DNA from 2 places in the Streptomyces sp. SLBN-31 genome. Region 2 is predicted to be linked to the other one. Evidence: riboswitches for the same ligand, from Rfam matches in the RefSeq annotation. Region 2 holds a riboswitch; the other holds the start of a gene.
The links. Region 2 has a riboswitch for cyclic di-AMP ahead of FBY22_RS01120 (NlpC/P60 family protein). Riboswitches for the same ligand answer to the same signal wherever they lie in the genome.
Positions count from the first base shown of each region.

Region 1 (7,241 bases), on a different contig from region 2:
GGCGCCGTCTCCACGACGTCCGGTTGTCCGCACGGGCAGCGGTGGGCGATCGCGCGCAGCCCGCGCGGCGGCCGCCCGAGCTGCTGCTTGAAGGCCTCGACGTCGGCGTCGGTGGGCTCGGTGCGCGGGGTGGGCGGCGGAGGCGTTTCCACTGAGAACTGTCTTTCTGGTCAGGTCACTGGTCGGAGGCGTCGGACTTGTCGACCCCGTCCCAGACGTTCGCGTACCACGGGCGGTCGGCGGCGTCCCGTTCGGCGCGCGACCGCTTGGCGCGGTCCGGGTCGACGACGACGTATCCCGTCTCGCCCGGCATCACGTAGTGCAGGCGCTGCCGGATCTGCTGCTCGGCGTAGGAGTCGTCCTGCCAGCGTGCCTTGAGGTCGCGCAGCTGCTCGACCCGCTCCTTGGCCTGCTGCTCCTGGCGCTGCAGGTCGGAGATCTCGGCGCGCTGGGAGACGTACTGCCTTATCGGGTAGGCGAGGGCCACGACGAGGGTGCACAGCACCAGGGCGAGCAGCGCGGCGCGGCCCGTCAGCCGGGAGCGGTGGGCCTGCCGTTTGGTCTGGGAGCGGTAGACCCGGGCCGCCGTCTGCTCGCCGAGCAGTCTGAGCCTGGTCGCGGTGGAGAACCGGTCCCGGTCCTTCACGGCCATGTCCCCGCCTCCCGTTCATGCCGTTCACACGTGCGTACGTCCCCGCACACGGTACGGGACCGGTGCGGGGACGTACGTACGACTGGCTCAGGATTGACCCTTTGCGGCTCAGCCCTTGAAGCGCGGGAAGGCGCTGCGGCCCGCGTACACCGCGGCGTCGTCGAGGATCTCCTCGATGCGCAGCAGCTGGTTGTACTTGGCGACGCGCTCGGAGCGGGCCGGGGCGCCGGTCTTGATCTGGCCGCAGTTGGTGGCGACGGCGAGGTCGGCGATGGTGACGTCCTCGGTCTCGCCGGAGCGGTGGGACATCATGCACTTGAAGCCGTTGCGCTGGGCCAACTCGACGGCGTCCAGGGTCTCGGTCAGCGAGCCGATCTGGTTGACCTTGACCAGCAGGGCGTTGGCGGTGCCCTCCTCGATGCCGCGGGCCAGGCGCTCGGGGTTGGTGACGAACAGGTCGTCGCCGACGATCTGCACCTTGTCGCCGAGCTTGTCCGTGAGGACCTTCCAGCCGGCCCAGTCGTCTTCGAACAGCGGGTCCTCGATGGAGACGAGCGGGTAGGCCGCCACGAGCTCCTCGTAGTACTCCGTCATCTCGGCGGCCGAGCGGTCCTTGCCCTCGAACTGGTACTTGCCGTCCTTGTAGAACTCGGAGGCGGCGACGTCGAGCGCGAGGGCGATCTGCTCGCCGGGGACGTACCCGGCCTGCTTGATGGCCTCGAGGATCAGGTCGAGGGCGTCACGGTTGGAGCCCAGGTTCGGGGCGAAGCCGCCCTCGTCGCCGAGGCCGGTGGCCAGGCCCTTGGACTTCAGCACGGACTTGAGGGTGTGGTAGACCTCGGCGCCCCAGCGCAGGGCCTCGGAGAAGGTCTCCGCGCCGATCGGGGCGATCATGAACTCCTGGATGTCCACGTTGGAGTCGGCGTGCGAGCCGCCGTTCAGGATGTTCATCATCGGCACCGGCAGCAGGTGCGCGTTCGGGCCGCCCAGGTAGCGGAAGAGGGGGAGGTCGCTGGCCTCGGAGGCGGCGTGGGCGACGGCGAGCGAGACGCCGAGGATGGCGTTGGCGCCGAGCGAGCCCTTGTTGTCGGTGGCGTCCAGGTCGAACATGGCCTGGTCGATCAGGCGCTGCTCGGTGGCGTCGTAGCCGACCAGCTCCGGGCCGATCTGCTCGATGACGGCGAGGACGGCCTTCTCGACACCCTTGCCCTTGTAGCGGTTGGGGTCGCCGTCGCGGAGCTCGATGGCCTCGAAGGCGCCCGTGGAGGCGCCGGACGGGACGGCGGCACGACCCGTGCTGCCGTCGTCGAGGCCGACCTCGACCTCGACCGTGGGGTTGCCTCGGGAGTCCAGGATTTCCCGGGCTACGACGACGTCGATGGACGGCACGAGCATCTCCTTCTTGGATGTGACGCTGGTTGTGCGGGGCACATGGGCCTTTCCAGGCCCCACCTCAGCCTTGCGACTAGAGCCTAACCGCCCCGGGGCCATCGGCCAGCCGACCGACCGTCCCGTGGACAAGGACAGACGGTACCTATTGTTCACCCACGGAACAAAGACGGGTGAACACAGCATGTATCCCGGGCGACGACGGACGGGCGACGGGCCTACGCCGGACAGAGAAAAGCCCCGCTCCGGTGCGTACGGGGGAAGACGCACCGGAGCGGGGAGCCCATGGGGACGGGGGTGGCCCTCACGTGCCCCCACTGTGGGGGACACGGATGTGCGGGGCCTGTGGTTCGGCTGTGCCTTACTTCAGGTGCAGCTGCTGACCGGGGTAGATCAGGTTGGCGTCCTCGACGATGCCCTTGTTCAGGTCGAACAGCTTCTTCCAGCCGCCCTTGACCTTGTGCTCGGCGGCGATGGAGCTGAGGGTGTCGCCCTTGACGACCTTGTACTCGCCGTCACCCTTCTTGACCTTCTTGCCGGTCGGGGTGGTGACGGTCTTGGTCGACTTCTTGGCGGCCGGACGCTCGGAGGAGCGGGAGGCCTGCTGCTCGGCGGTCGAGCGGGTGGTGGTGCTGCTCGACGAGCCGGTGGAGGCACCGGCGCCGTTGTAGGCGGCGCTGGACAGGCCCGTGCCGCAGACCGGCCAGGCGCCCTTGCCCTGGGAGGCGAGGACCTTCTCGGCGACGGCTATCTGCTGGGACTTGGAGGCCTGGTTGGCCTGCGGGGCGTACGCGGTACCGCCGTACGCGGCCCAGGTGGAGGCGGAGAACTGCAGGCCGCCGTAGTAGCCGTTGCCGGTGTTGATGGACCAGTTGCCGCCCGACTCGCACTGGGCGACGGCGTCCCACTCGGAGGCGGTGGCGGCGGAGGCGTTGCCGGCCGCCATCAGCGGGGCGGCGATGGCGACACCGGTGACACCGGCGAGCGCGGCAGCGCGGGTGGCCTTGGACGGACGACGGTGCTTGCCCTTGCCGGAAAACAGCATGGTGGATCCCCTCACCGACGCCTGCGAGGTGAGCTGTCGGGTTCGGGCCGGTTGAGTTGCCCGGCCGCGGCCTCGCTCTCGCGAGCCGCGGCTTCACCCCGAGCCACCACCGTCAACCACCCGGTGGGGCACTTACCTTGGGTCCCCCGCTCCTGCCTACGGCGCTGTCAAGCGACGACTGTTCCCGTACGGCCGCTGGCAGGATTCGGCGTTGCGGCAGACGGGGCTCGGGTTGCCGAGCGGTCATGACCGTAGACACGGAATCCGCGGAATTTCAAAGACGATCAGGGCTTCTGAGACTCATCCCACACTTTCGCCAAACCGGACATTCAACGCGAAGCGTGACGTGAACTCCCGCCGTATTTCGCCCTATTCGGCAGGGAGATCCAGGGTCTGACCGGTGAAGATGTGGTTCGGGTCGGTACCGATGGCCTGCCTGTTCGCGTCATAGACGGCGCGCCATCCGCCGTCCACGTCAAGGGAGTCGGCGATGGAGGCGAGAGTGTCCCCGGTGCGGACCGTGTACGAGTCGTGCGCGGCGGCCTTCGCGGCGCCGCCGTCGGCACTCTCGTCGGCACTGGCGCCGCGGTGCTTGCCGGTGCCGGCGGTGCCACTGCCGGTCGTCGCGGAGTCGACGGCTCCGGTGTCGACGAGGCTCCAAGAGCCCAGGGCCTGCTGAGAATTGTCCGACTCGTCACTCTTCGCCCGTCCCGCGGACGAGTCGCCGGCACCCTGGGACGCGCTCGGAGTCGAGGTGGAGGGCGAGGCCGAGCTGTCCGATTTGCTGGACTTGCCACTGGAATGCGAGGAAGAGCCGGGAGAGGCCGAGGGTGAACCGGACGCGTCCGAGGAGGCGGAGTCGCCGGACGAGTCGCTCGACGCGTTACCCGACGAATTGGACAAACCGGTGGAGTCCGAACTGTCAGAAGAACCGGACGAGTCGGATGATCCGCCCCCGATGCCGGTGTCCACGTCGGCCGACCCTGAGTCCTTGCTGAGCCCCGACGTCAGTCCACAGGTGTGGAAAGCGCCGACCCCTTCGGCGTCCAGGAGCTTCTCGGCGACGGCTATCTGCTGGTTGCGGCTGGCCAGGTCGGGCCGGGGGGCGTAGTCGAGGCCGCCGTACTTCTCCCAGTCCGCCTGGGACAGCTTCAGGCCGCCGTAGAAGCCGCTGCCGCTGTTCTCGCTCCAGGAGCCACCCGTCTCGCACTGCGCCACCTTGTCCCAGGTGGTCCCGTCGGCGGCGCTGGCGCCACCCGCGGCGAACAGCGGGATCGCGATGGCGGAGCCGGTCACTCCGGCCGCGACGAGGAGAGCCGGAGCCTGGCGGGGGCGACGGTGACGACCGTTCCCGGAGAGCATGCGGAGGGCCTTTCGCGAGACAGCAGTGACCGCGGCGCGTGAAGCTTGGGCCAAACCTCGCGCCGCTGTTGATCCGTGAACGTAGCGGCTACCGATCACTTGTCACAAGTTAATGCCGCGTAGATCACGTGAAGATCACAGACTTGAGCGCGTGTCACGTTTGCGCGGTCGGACGCGATACGTCGACCGGGGTGAACTCGACCGGGAGCGTGCGGAGTCCGCGCATGATGAGCCCGCCCCGCCACCTCAACTCCCCCGGTTCCCCGGCCAGTCGGAGGTTCGGCAGCCGCGTGAGGAGCGTCGCGAGGGCGGTCTGGCCCTCCAGCCGGGCCAGCGGGGCGCCCAGGCAGTAGTGGATGCCGTGGCCGTATCCCAGGTGCTGGTTGTCGCGTCGGGACAGGTCGAGGGTGTCGGGTTCGGTGAAACGGGCGGGGTCGCGGTCCGCGGCGGCGAGAACGACGAGGACGGGGTCGCCGGCCGCGATGTGCTGTCCGCCGATCGTCAGCGGCTCGGTGGCGAACCGCCAGGTGGCGAGCTCCACCGGGCCGTCGTAGCGCAGGAGTTCCTCGACGCCGGTCTCCAGCAGGCCGCGTTCGCCCGCGGCGAGGGAGCTCTGCAGGCGGGCGCGCTGCTCGGGGTGGGCGAGGAGGGCGAAGGTGCCGTTGCCGATGAGGTTGACGGTGGTCTCGAACCCCGCGAAGAGCAGGATGAAGGCCATCGCCGCGGCCTCGTTCTCGGTGAGGTGCTCGCCGTGGTCGGAGGCTCGGATCAGACCGGAGATGAGGTCCTCGCCGGGGGCGGGGGTGTCCGGGAGGGCGGCGCGCTTGCGGTGGATGAGGTCGGCGAGATAGGCGCGCATCTTCTTCACCGACCGCGCCACCCCGCCCCTGGGCCCGCCCTGATGCCGGATCATCATCCCCGCCCAGTCCCGGAAGTCGTCCTGGTCCTCGCGGGGGACGCCGAGCAGGTCGCAGATCGCATGGATGGGGAGTGGGAAGGCGAACTCGTGGATGAGGTCGGCCTCGCCCTTCCCCGCGAACCCGTCGATGAACCGATCGGTCAACTGCTGTACGCGCGGCGCGAATTCGGCCACCCTGCGGGGCGTGAACGCCTTGGAGACGAGGCGGCGCAGCCGGGTGTGGTCGGGCGGGTCGATGTTGAGCAGATGCGTCATCAACTCGGCCTTGCGCTCACCGGGAATGCCCGTCTTGCCCTTGGCGTGCGCGGGCTCGTCGTGGTGGGCCGGATTCTTGGAGAGCCGGTTGTCGGCGAGGGTCTGCTTGGCATCGGCGTAACGCGTGACCAGCCAGGCCTCGACCCCGCTGGGCAGGGTCGTCCGGTGCACGGGGGCGTGGGTGCGGAGCCAGGCGTAGGCGGGGTAGGGGTTGGTGGCGAATTCCCAGGTGAAGAGGTCGGGGCTCGCGGGGGTGGTGAGCTCCGCCGGGGTGGCGGGCTCCGCCGGGGTGGCGGGCTCCGCCGGGGTGGCGGGCTCCACCGGGGTGGCGGGCTCCACCGGGGTGGCGGGCTCCACCGGGGTGGCGGGGGCGTCGGGCTCGGGGGTCGCGGGTGTCGCGGGCGCGGGGGTGCGGGTCGCTGAGGCCGGGGTGGCGGGCGCGGGGGTGGGTGCCGTGGTGGGGGTGGGCTGGTCGGGGGTGGGCTGGCCGGTCACTCCTTGACCGTATCCGGGTTCGGGGGGAGTGCCTCGCGGAGGGCGGCGAGGGTGGCCGCGGCGGCCGGGGAGCCGTCTTCGGCCGCCTCGGCCAGCCAGTGTTCGGCGCGGACGAGGTGCAGGGCCGCGAGGTCCAGCCGGCCCTCCGGGTGGCCCGCGCTCGCCGCCCTCTCCAGGAAGTGGAAGGCCTTCTCCCGGTCGCCGACCGCGTTGAAGTGCAGCCCGCGCCAGCGGTCCGCGTCCGCCTCGTCGCCGGCCAGGTCCGCGAGGTCGGTGATGACCTTGCGGGCGTCGGCGTCACCCGCCGCGGCAGAGGCCCGCAGGGCCGCACGGCCGGCGGCGACGACCGCGCCCAACTCGGCGGCGCCCGCCCGCTGTGCCAGCGCGGTCATGTTCCGCCAGAGGTAGGGCCCGGGCGGCGGGAACCCGGGGGAACGCAACGCGTCCGCCACCAGGGCTCCGCTCGCCCGCCAGGCCCTGCCGCCCTCCCCTTCCTCCGGAACGAGCAGCCCCGTGACGCCGAGGCGAGGCCGACCGGCCCAGGACAGCTCCTCGGACAGCCACTCGTCCTCCAGGAGCACCCCGTACTCGGCACCGACGAGCAGCATCCGCCATTCCGGCGCCGCCAACGGGCGCCGCAGCCCACACCTGGCCGCGTCGATCGCCGCCCGCACCAGCTCGTACCCCCACGGCCGCCCGTCCGGCCGCCGAGCCCAGCGCCACTCCTCCCCCAGCTCCGGCCCGACCGCGAGGAACTGGGTCACGCCCAGCTCCTCCCGCCAGCGGACCGCGTCCTCCAGCCTCGGGTCCCGCGCCTGAGCCTCCGCCAGCCGTTCCAGTTCCGGCCCGCTCCAACGGCAGGTCAGTTCGAGCTTGCGGGCCCCGCGCAGCAGCCGGGCGTGGGGATGGTCCCCGAACCCGTGCGTCGCGTACGCCTCGTCCCGCATCGTCGCCAGCACGAGCACGCCCTCGTGCGTGAGCCGGGAGACGACTCCGGCCGTCCGCCCCTGCTCGTCGAGGTGGCCCGCGAGGTCGTCCAGCCACACCACGTGAGTGCCCTCGGGGTCGCGCCCCTGCAGTGCGCCGGACAGGGAGCCGAGGTCGGTGCCTTCGTGCGCGACGCA
Region 1 covers NZ_VFNC01000003.1:8,016-15,256, forward strand. The annotation lists partial or broken gene FBY22_RS45830 (DUF501 domain-containing protein) at 1-152, opposite strand, end outside; gene FBY22_RS37600 (septum formation initiator family protein) at 176-652, opposite strand; gene eno (phosphopyruvate hydratase) at 761-2,047, opposite strand; gene FBY22_RS37610 (transglycosylase family protein) at 2,403-3,086, opposite strand; cyclic di-AMP (ydaO/yuaA leader) riboswitch at 3,090-3,307, opposite strand; gene FBY22_RS37615 (transglycosylase family protein) at 3,456-4,448, opposite strand; gene FBY22_RS37620 (cytochrome P450) at 4,603-5,943, opposite strand; gene FBY22_RS37625 (hypothetical protein) at 6,114-7,241, opposite strand, start outside.
Region 1: it holds a riboswitch for cyclic di-AMP, as region 2 does, so the genes downstream of both, FBY22_RS37610 (transglycosylase family protein) here and FBY22_RS01120 (NlpC/P60 family protein) in region 2, are expected to answer to the same signal.

Region 2 (7,241 bases):
ACGTGCGGCGCGTGGCGAAGCCCGACGCGCCCGACGCCGAGGAGCGCGAGCGGGAGGACGACAGGGAGGCGGCCACTCCGGACGCGGGGCCGGAGGACACCGGGGCCGTGGCGCCGGTGCGCTTCCAGTCGACGTGGTGGGCCGGGATCTCCTCCAGGAAGCGGGAGGGCGGGTTGTACGACGGCTGGCCCCAGGCGCTGCGCAGGGACGAGCGGGTCAGGTACAGCCGCTCACGCGCGCGCGTGATGCCGACGTACGCCAGCCGCCGCTCCTCCTCCAGCTCCTTGGCCTGGCCGAGGGCGCGCATGTGCGGGAAGACGCCGTCCTCCATGCCGGTGAGGAAGACCACCGGGAACTCCAGGCCCTTGGCTGTGTGCAGGGTCATCAGCGTGATGACTCCGGAGCCGTCCTCGTCCTCGTCCGGGATCTGGTCCGAGTCGGCGACCAGGGCCACCCGCTCCAGGAAGTCGGCGAGTCCGCCGGAGGCCTCGCCCTCCGCGGTCTCCTGCTCGAACTCCAGGGCGACGGCGGCGAGTTCCTGGAGGTTCTCGATCCGGGTCTCGTCCTGCGGATCGGTCGAGGCCTGCAACTCGGCGAGATAGCCGGTCCGTTCGAGCACCGCCTCCAGGACGGTCGCGGGGCCCGCGCCGGAGTCGACGATCGTACGGAGGTCCTCCATCAGCGTGTTGAACTTCTTGACCGCGTTGGTGGACCGTGCGGCCATGCCGTACGCCTCGTCGACGCGGCGCAGCGCCTGCGGGAAGCTGATCTTCTCGCGCTGGGAGAGAGCGTCGATCATCGCCTCGGCGCGCTCACCGATGCCGCGCTTGGGGACGTTGAGGATGCGGCGCAGCGGCACCGAGTCCTCGGGGTTGGCGAGGACGCGCAGGTAGGCCAGGACGTCCCGGACCTCCTTGCGCTCGTAGAAGCGGACGCCGCCGACGACCTTGTAGGGCAGGCCGACGCGGATGAAGACCTCTTCGAAGACACGGGACTGGGCGTTGGTGCGGTAGAAGACGGCGACGTCGCCGGCCTTCGCGTCGCCCGCGTCGGTGAGACGGTCTATCTCGTCGGCGACGAACTGCGCCTCGTCGTGCTCGGTGTCGGCGACGTAGCCGGTGATGCGGGCGCCCGCGCCGGCGTTGGTCCACAGGTTCTTCGGGCGGCGGGATTCGTTGCGCTCGATGACGGCGTTGGCCGCGGAGAGGATCGTCTGGGTGGAGCGGTAGTTCTGCTCCAGCAGGATCGTGGTCGCGTCCGGGTAGTCCTCCTCGAACTGGAGGATGTTGCGGATCGTCGCGCCGCGGAAGGCGTAGATCGACTGATCGGCGTCACCGACGACGCACAGTTCGGCGGGCGGGACGTCGTGCTCGCTCGGCGGGACGTCCTCGTCGTGGGCGCCGGTGCCCACGAGCTCGCGCACCAGCGCGTACTGCGCGTGGTTGGTGTCCTGGTACTCGTCGACCAGGACGTGCCGGAAGCGGCGGCGGTAGTGCTCGGCGACGTCCGGGAAGGCACGCAGCAGGTTGACCGTCGTCATGATCAGGTCGTCGAAGTCGAGGGCGTTCGCCTCGCGCAGCCGCGACTGGTACATGGCGTAGGCCTGGGCGAGGGTCTTCTCGAAGCCGTCGGTGGCCTGGGCGGCGAAGTCCTCCTCGTCGATCAGCTCGTTCTTCAGGTTGCTGATCTTGGCGCTGAAGGACTTCGGGGGATAGCGCTTGGGGTCGAGCTCCAGGTCCCGGCAGACCAGGGCCATCAGGCGCTTGGAGTCGGCGGCGTCGTAGATCGAGAACGAGGAGGTGAAGCCGAGCTTCTTGCTCTCGCGGCGCAGGATGCGCACGCACGCGCTGTGGAAGGTCATCACCCACATCGCGTTCGCGCGCGGGCCGACGAGCTGCTCGACACGCTCCTTCATCTCACCGGCGGCCTTGTTGGTGAAGGTGATCGCGAGGATCTGGCCGGGGTGCACGCTCCGCGAGCCCAGGAGGTGGGCGATGCGGTGGGTGAGCACACGGGTCTTGCCGGAGCCGGCGCCGGCGACGATGAGCAGGGGGGTGCCGGCGTGCACGACGGCCGCGCGCTGGTTCTCGTTCAGCCCGTCGAGGAGCGCGGCCGGGTCGATCGCCGGGCGCGGGGCGCCGTCGCGGTAGTAGGGGTCCCGGTCCGGCGGCACGTCGAACTTCCCGCCGAACAGATCGTCCGGAACCGGCTCCGGTACGTGATCGTCCTCGGGCGGCGGCGGGGGCTCCTCGTGGCCGCGGGGGGCCTGGAGGTCCGCCAGGAAGCTGTCGTCAAAGAGGCTGCTCATCGCTCTCCGAGTCTAGGGGGCCCCACTGACAGCCCGCCGCCGCCCTGAGAACATCGCCGGATCCGATACCGCCGCGCACGCTGCCACACCCTTCCGTCACGATCTGTGACCAGCGGCGGAAGGTTGACCAAAGGTCACGAAAATGTATCGGGCATATCGAACATCGTCCTTCACATGGGCCACACGAGTTGGCTACCGTTCCGCAAGGCCATACGACCCCCACCGGCGAACGTCGCCGGGCCGCGTGGCCTCCGCCGAGTCCGGGGCGCCGCCGCGCCGTCCGGAGCCGGGGACCCAACCGACCTCGGGGTGAATCGGCCCGACCCCTCACGGGGAGCGGACCGTAGGGCAACCCTTCCGAACCACCCGCCCGAACCCGACAGCTAACTCGGTAGGCGGAACATGGAAGGAGTCGCCTCCCTTGGCGTCGCACCGCAAGTCGCGCCCCGCGGGAACGCGCGTAGCAGGCATACGCACCCCCGCTCTCGCCACGGCCACCCTCACCTCCGTGGCACTGCTGTCCCAGACGGCCAACGCAGCACCCTCCACCGACGGCCGGCCCAGCATCGAGGAGGTCGAGAAGAAGGTCGACGACCTCTACCGCCAGGCCGAGTCGGCCACCGAGAAGTACAACGCGGCCAAGGAGAAGACCACCAAGCAGCGCAAGCAGGTGGACACCCTCCTCGACGACGTCGCCCAGCGCGCCCAGAAGCTCAACCAGGAGCGCGAGGAGCTCGGTTCGTTCGCGGCCGCCCAGTACCGCACCGGGGCCGCCGCACCCGACACCGCGACCTTCCTGCTCGCCGACTCCCCGCAGGACTACTTCGACCAGACCCAGCTGATGGGCCGGCTGACCTCACGTCAGAAGACCGCGGTCGACGACTACTTCGCCGAGCAGTCGGCGACGATGAAGAAGCGCGAGGAGGCCTCCCGGAGCCTGGAGACGCTCACCCGGACGCAGAGCGACCTGCAGACCGCCAAGTCCACGGTGCAGCGCAAGCTCAGCTCCGCGCGCGAACTGCTGTCGAAGCTGACGGCCGAGGAGAAGGCGCGGCTCGCGGAGATCGAGAAGCAGAAGCAGGAGGAGGCCGCCCGCAAGGCCGCGGAGCTGGCCAAGCAGCAGGCGGCCGCGCAGGCCGAGGCCGCGGCCCAGGACAGCGGCTCCACGTCCGGTTCCAGCACCGGCACCAGTACTGGAACCGGCACCGGCACCTCTGACACCTCGTACGCCACCAAGGCCGCGAAGGCGATCGCGTTCGCCCGCGCGCAGATCGGCAAGCCGTACGTCTGGGGCGCCACAGGACCCGACTCCTACGACTGCTCCGGCCTCACCCAGGCCGCCTGGAAGGCCGCCGGCGTCACGCTTCCCCGCACCACCTACGACCAGGTGAACGCCGGCACCACCGTCTCCCTCACCGACGCCCAGCCCGGCGACCTGATCTTCTTCTACGACGACATCAGCCACGTCGGCATCTACATCGGCAACGGCATGATGATCCACGCCCCGAAGCCGGGCGCGTACGTCCGCGAGGAGTCGATCTACTACGGCGGCGAGTCCATCATCCACAGCGTGGTCCGACCGGCCTGACGCACCAATGGGGCGCGCGGCCTTCGCCGTGCGCCCCCCGCACCCCCACGCGCCTACGTCAGGTCCACAGCACCGCGATGAAGATGTTCGCCGTGGTGAGCGCGCCCACCAGGGCGAACATGCTCTTGTCCACCTTCTCCTCGTCCCGCTTCACGTAGACCAGGCCGAGGATCACGATCAGCAGGGCCAGCTTCAGGCCGATCTTGACGTTGTTGACGTGGTGGTCGTCGGCCTGGTTGAGGCCGACCAGGATCGCGCCGGTGAGCAGCATGGTCAGCGCCCCGTGCAGCATGCCGGGGACGAAGCGGGCCGTGCCCTGCCCCATCGCCTTCATTTGGGTGAGGAAGCCGCCGAGCAGCGCGGCGATGCCGACGATGTGCAGGCCGACGAAGAGATGGATGAGTACGTCCATGAGGCCGGAGCTTAGACAGGGGCGCCCGGGGCACCCGACACCGGCCCTCCCCCACTTCGCCGGCCGCATATATGCGCCATAGCACCCCGCCACCCGGGGACACCCGAAAACCGTCACTTCGGTCAGCGCACCGCGTGAACCCGACGAGGCATGGCCTGGATCACGGTCGTACACGGTCACCGGCCGCCCCACTCAAGGCACTTCCGCACAATGCGTTACCGGACCGACACCGCCAGGTTTAGCGTCCTTCCCCAGGTGACCGGCTCCCCACCGCCGCCCGGGCCAGGGGCGGCAGTCGGCCACCACCGCCGAGAAGGTCCGGCGGCGGCCCGCTCCCCCTGTGCGGGCCGCCGCCGGACGCGTAAGCCGCCCCGGACGGGGTCGTCGTACGAGAGGACGTGCAGCCCAGGTGGCAGCGCATCGCAAGCCCGGTCGGCGATCATCACTGGGCGGCAGCACCGCCCGTACGGCCTTCACGATCGCCCTGGCGGGCGCCGCGACCGCGACGGCCTTCGACGGGACCGGGCACGCCGAGCCGCGGCTGACTCCGGCACAGGTCAAGGCGAAGGTGGACCGGCTCTACCAGGAGGCCGAGACCGCCACCCAGAAGTACGACGGCGCGAAGGAGAAGGCGCAGACCGCCGAGGACCGCCTGTCGACCCTGCGGGACGAGGCGGCACGCAAGACGGAAAGGCTCAACTCGGCGCGGGAAGCGCTGGGTTCGGTGGCGGCGGCGCAGTACCGGGGCGGCGGGCTGGACCCCGCGGTGCAGCTCGTCCTCTCCAGCGATCCCGACCGGTACCTGGACGGCGCCGAGTTCGTCGACCGGGTCGGCACCCGGCAGGCGGCGGCCGTCGCGGGCGTACGCGAACAGCTGCGGGAGATCCAGCAGTTGCGCGGGACCGCACGCACCGAGCTGACCTCACTGAAGGCACGGCAGGCCGAACTGGCGCGACAGAAGAAGACGATCACCGGCAAGCTGGACGCGGCACGACGGCTGCTGTCCGGCCTGTCGCCCGAGGAGCGCGCACGGCTCGGGCTGGACGGCGGCGGTACGGGCCGCGCGTCCCGGTCGGGCACGGACGGACGCGTCGGGCTCCAGGTTCCCGCCCCGGCCACGGCCCAGGCACCCGACTCCCGTGCCGCGGCCGCCGTCCAGTACGCCTACTCCAAGCTCGGCAGCCCCTACGTGTGGGGCGCCACCGGCCCGGACGCCTTCGACTGCTCGGGCCTCGTCCTGTCCGCGTACCGCTCCGCGGGCGTCTCCCTGCCCCGCACGACATACGCCCAGATCGACGCCGGCCGCCGGGTCTCGCGGTCCGAACTGCTCCCGGGCGACCTGGTGTTCTTCTACTCGGGCATCAGCCACGTCGGCATCTACATCGGCAACGGGCAGATGATCCATGCCCCGAACCCCTCGGCTCCGGTGCGGATCGCGCCGATCGACGAGATGCCCTTCGCGGGGGCGACGCGGGTGGTGTGAGCGTCAGACCAGGCGCCGGGCCGTCGCCCACCGCGTCAGCTCGTGCCGGTTCGACAGCTGCAGCTTCCGCAGGACCGCCGAGACATGGGACTCGACCGTCTTCACCGAGATGAACAGCTGCTTGGCGATCTCCTTGTACGCGTACCCGCGGGCGATCAGGCGCAGCACCTCGCGCTCGCGCTGGGTGAGCCGGTCCAAGTCCTCGTCGACCGGCGGGGCGTCGGTGGAGGCGAACGCGTCCAGGACGAAGCCGGCCAGCCGCGGGGAGAACACGGCGTCCCCCTCCTGGACCCGGAAGACGGAGTTGACGAGGTCGGTGCCGGTGATCGTCTTGGTGACGTAGCCGCGGGCGCCGCCGCGGATCACACCGATCACGTCCTCCGCCGCGTCCGACACGGACAGCGCGAGGAAGCGCACGGGCTGCTCGGCGTCGGCCATCAACGGAGCGCAGCGGCGCAGCACTTCGACCCCTCCGCCGCCCGGGAGGTGGACGTCGAGGAGGACGACCTCGGGGCGGGTCGCGGTGATGACCGTGACCGCCTGGTCGACGTCCGCGGCCTCGCCGACGACCTCGACGCCGGTCTCGTCGGTACGGCCGATCTCGGCCTGTACGCCTGTACGGAACATGCGGTGGTCGTCGACGAGGACCACGCGCACGTGCCGCTCCCCGGCACTCCCGCCGGTCGGCTCCACTGACTCGTTCGCCTCGGTCGGATCGCTCATGACGTCTTCTCCGCCCTCTCCATCTCCAGCTCGACCTCCGTGCCGCCGTCGGGCACCGCGCGCAGGCGCGCCGTGCCCCCGTTGCGCTCCATGCGGCCGATGATCGATTCTCTGACGCCCATGCGGTCGGCGGGTATCGAGTCGAGGTCGAAGCCGGGGCCGCGGTCCCGCACGGACACGAAGACCGTCTTCCCCTCCACTTCGGCGTAGACCTGCACCGCGCCTCCCTCGCCACCGTACTTGGCGGCGTTGACCATCGCCTCGCGCGCGGCCTGCATCTGCGCGGCGATCCTCTCGTCGAGCGGGCAGTCGCCGACGACGACGACCTCGATGGGGACGCCGTGCTTGTCCTCGACCTCGGCGGCGTTGCGCCGGACGGCGTCGGCGAGGCCGGCGGGTTCGTCGGCCTCGTCCTTGCCGGTGCCCTCCGGCTTGTACAGCCAGGTCCGCAGGTCGCGTTCCTGGGCGCGGGCCAGGCGGCGCACCTCGCCGGCGTTCTCCGCGTTGCGCTGGATCAGGGTCAGGGTGTGCAGCACGGAGTCGTGGACATGGGCGGCGACCTCGGCGCGCTCCTGGGCGCGGATGCGCATCAGGCGTTCCTCGGACAGGTCCTGGGTCATGCGGACGAGGTAGGGCCCGGCGAGGAGCGTTGTCCCGACGAGGACGGCGAGGGCCGCCTGCAGGACGGAGCCGAGGTGGGCGGCGGAGCCCTGGAGGACGAAGATGC
Region 2 covers NZ_VFNC01000001.1:223,315-230,555, reverse strand. The annotation lists gene pcrA (DNA helicase PcrA) at 1-2,308, opposite strand, end outside; cyclic di-AMP (ydaO/yuaA leader) riboswitch at 2,551-2,721, shown strand; gene FBY22_RS01120 (NlpC/P60 family protein) at 2,730-3,896, shown strand; gene FBY22_RS01115 (hypothetical protein) at 3,955-4,308, opposite strand; gene FBY22_RS01110 (C40 family peptidase) at 4,718-5,791, shown strand; gene FBY22_RS01105 (response regulator transcription factor) at 5,795-6,514, opposite strand; gene FBY22_RS01100 (ATP-binding protein) at 6,511-7,241, opposite strand, start outside.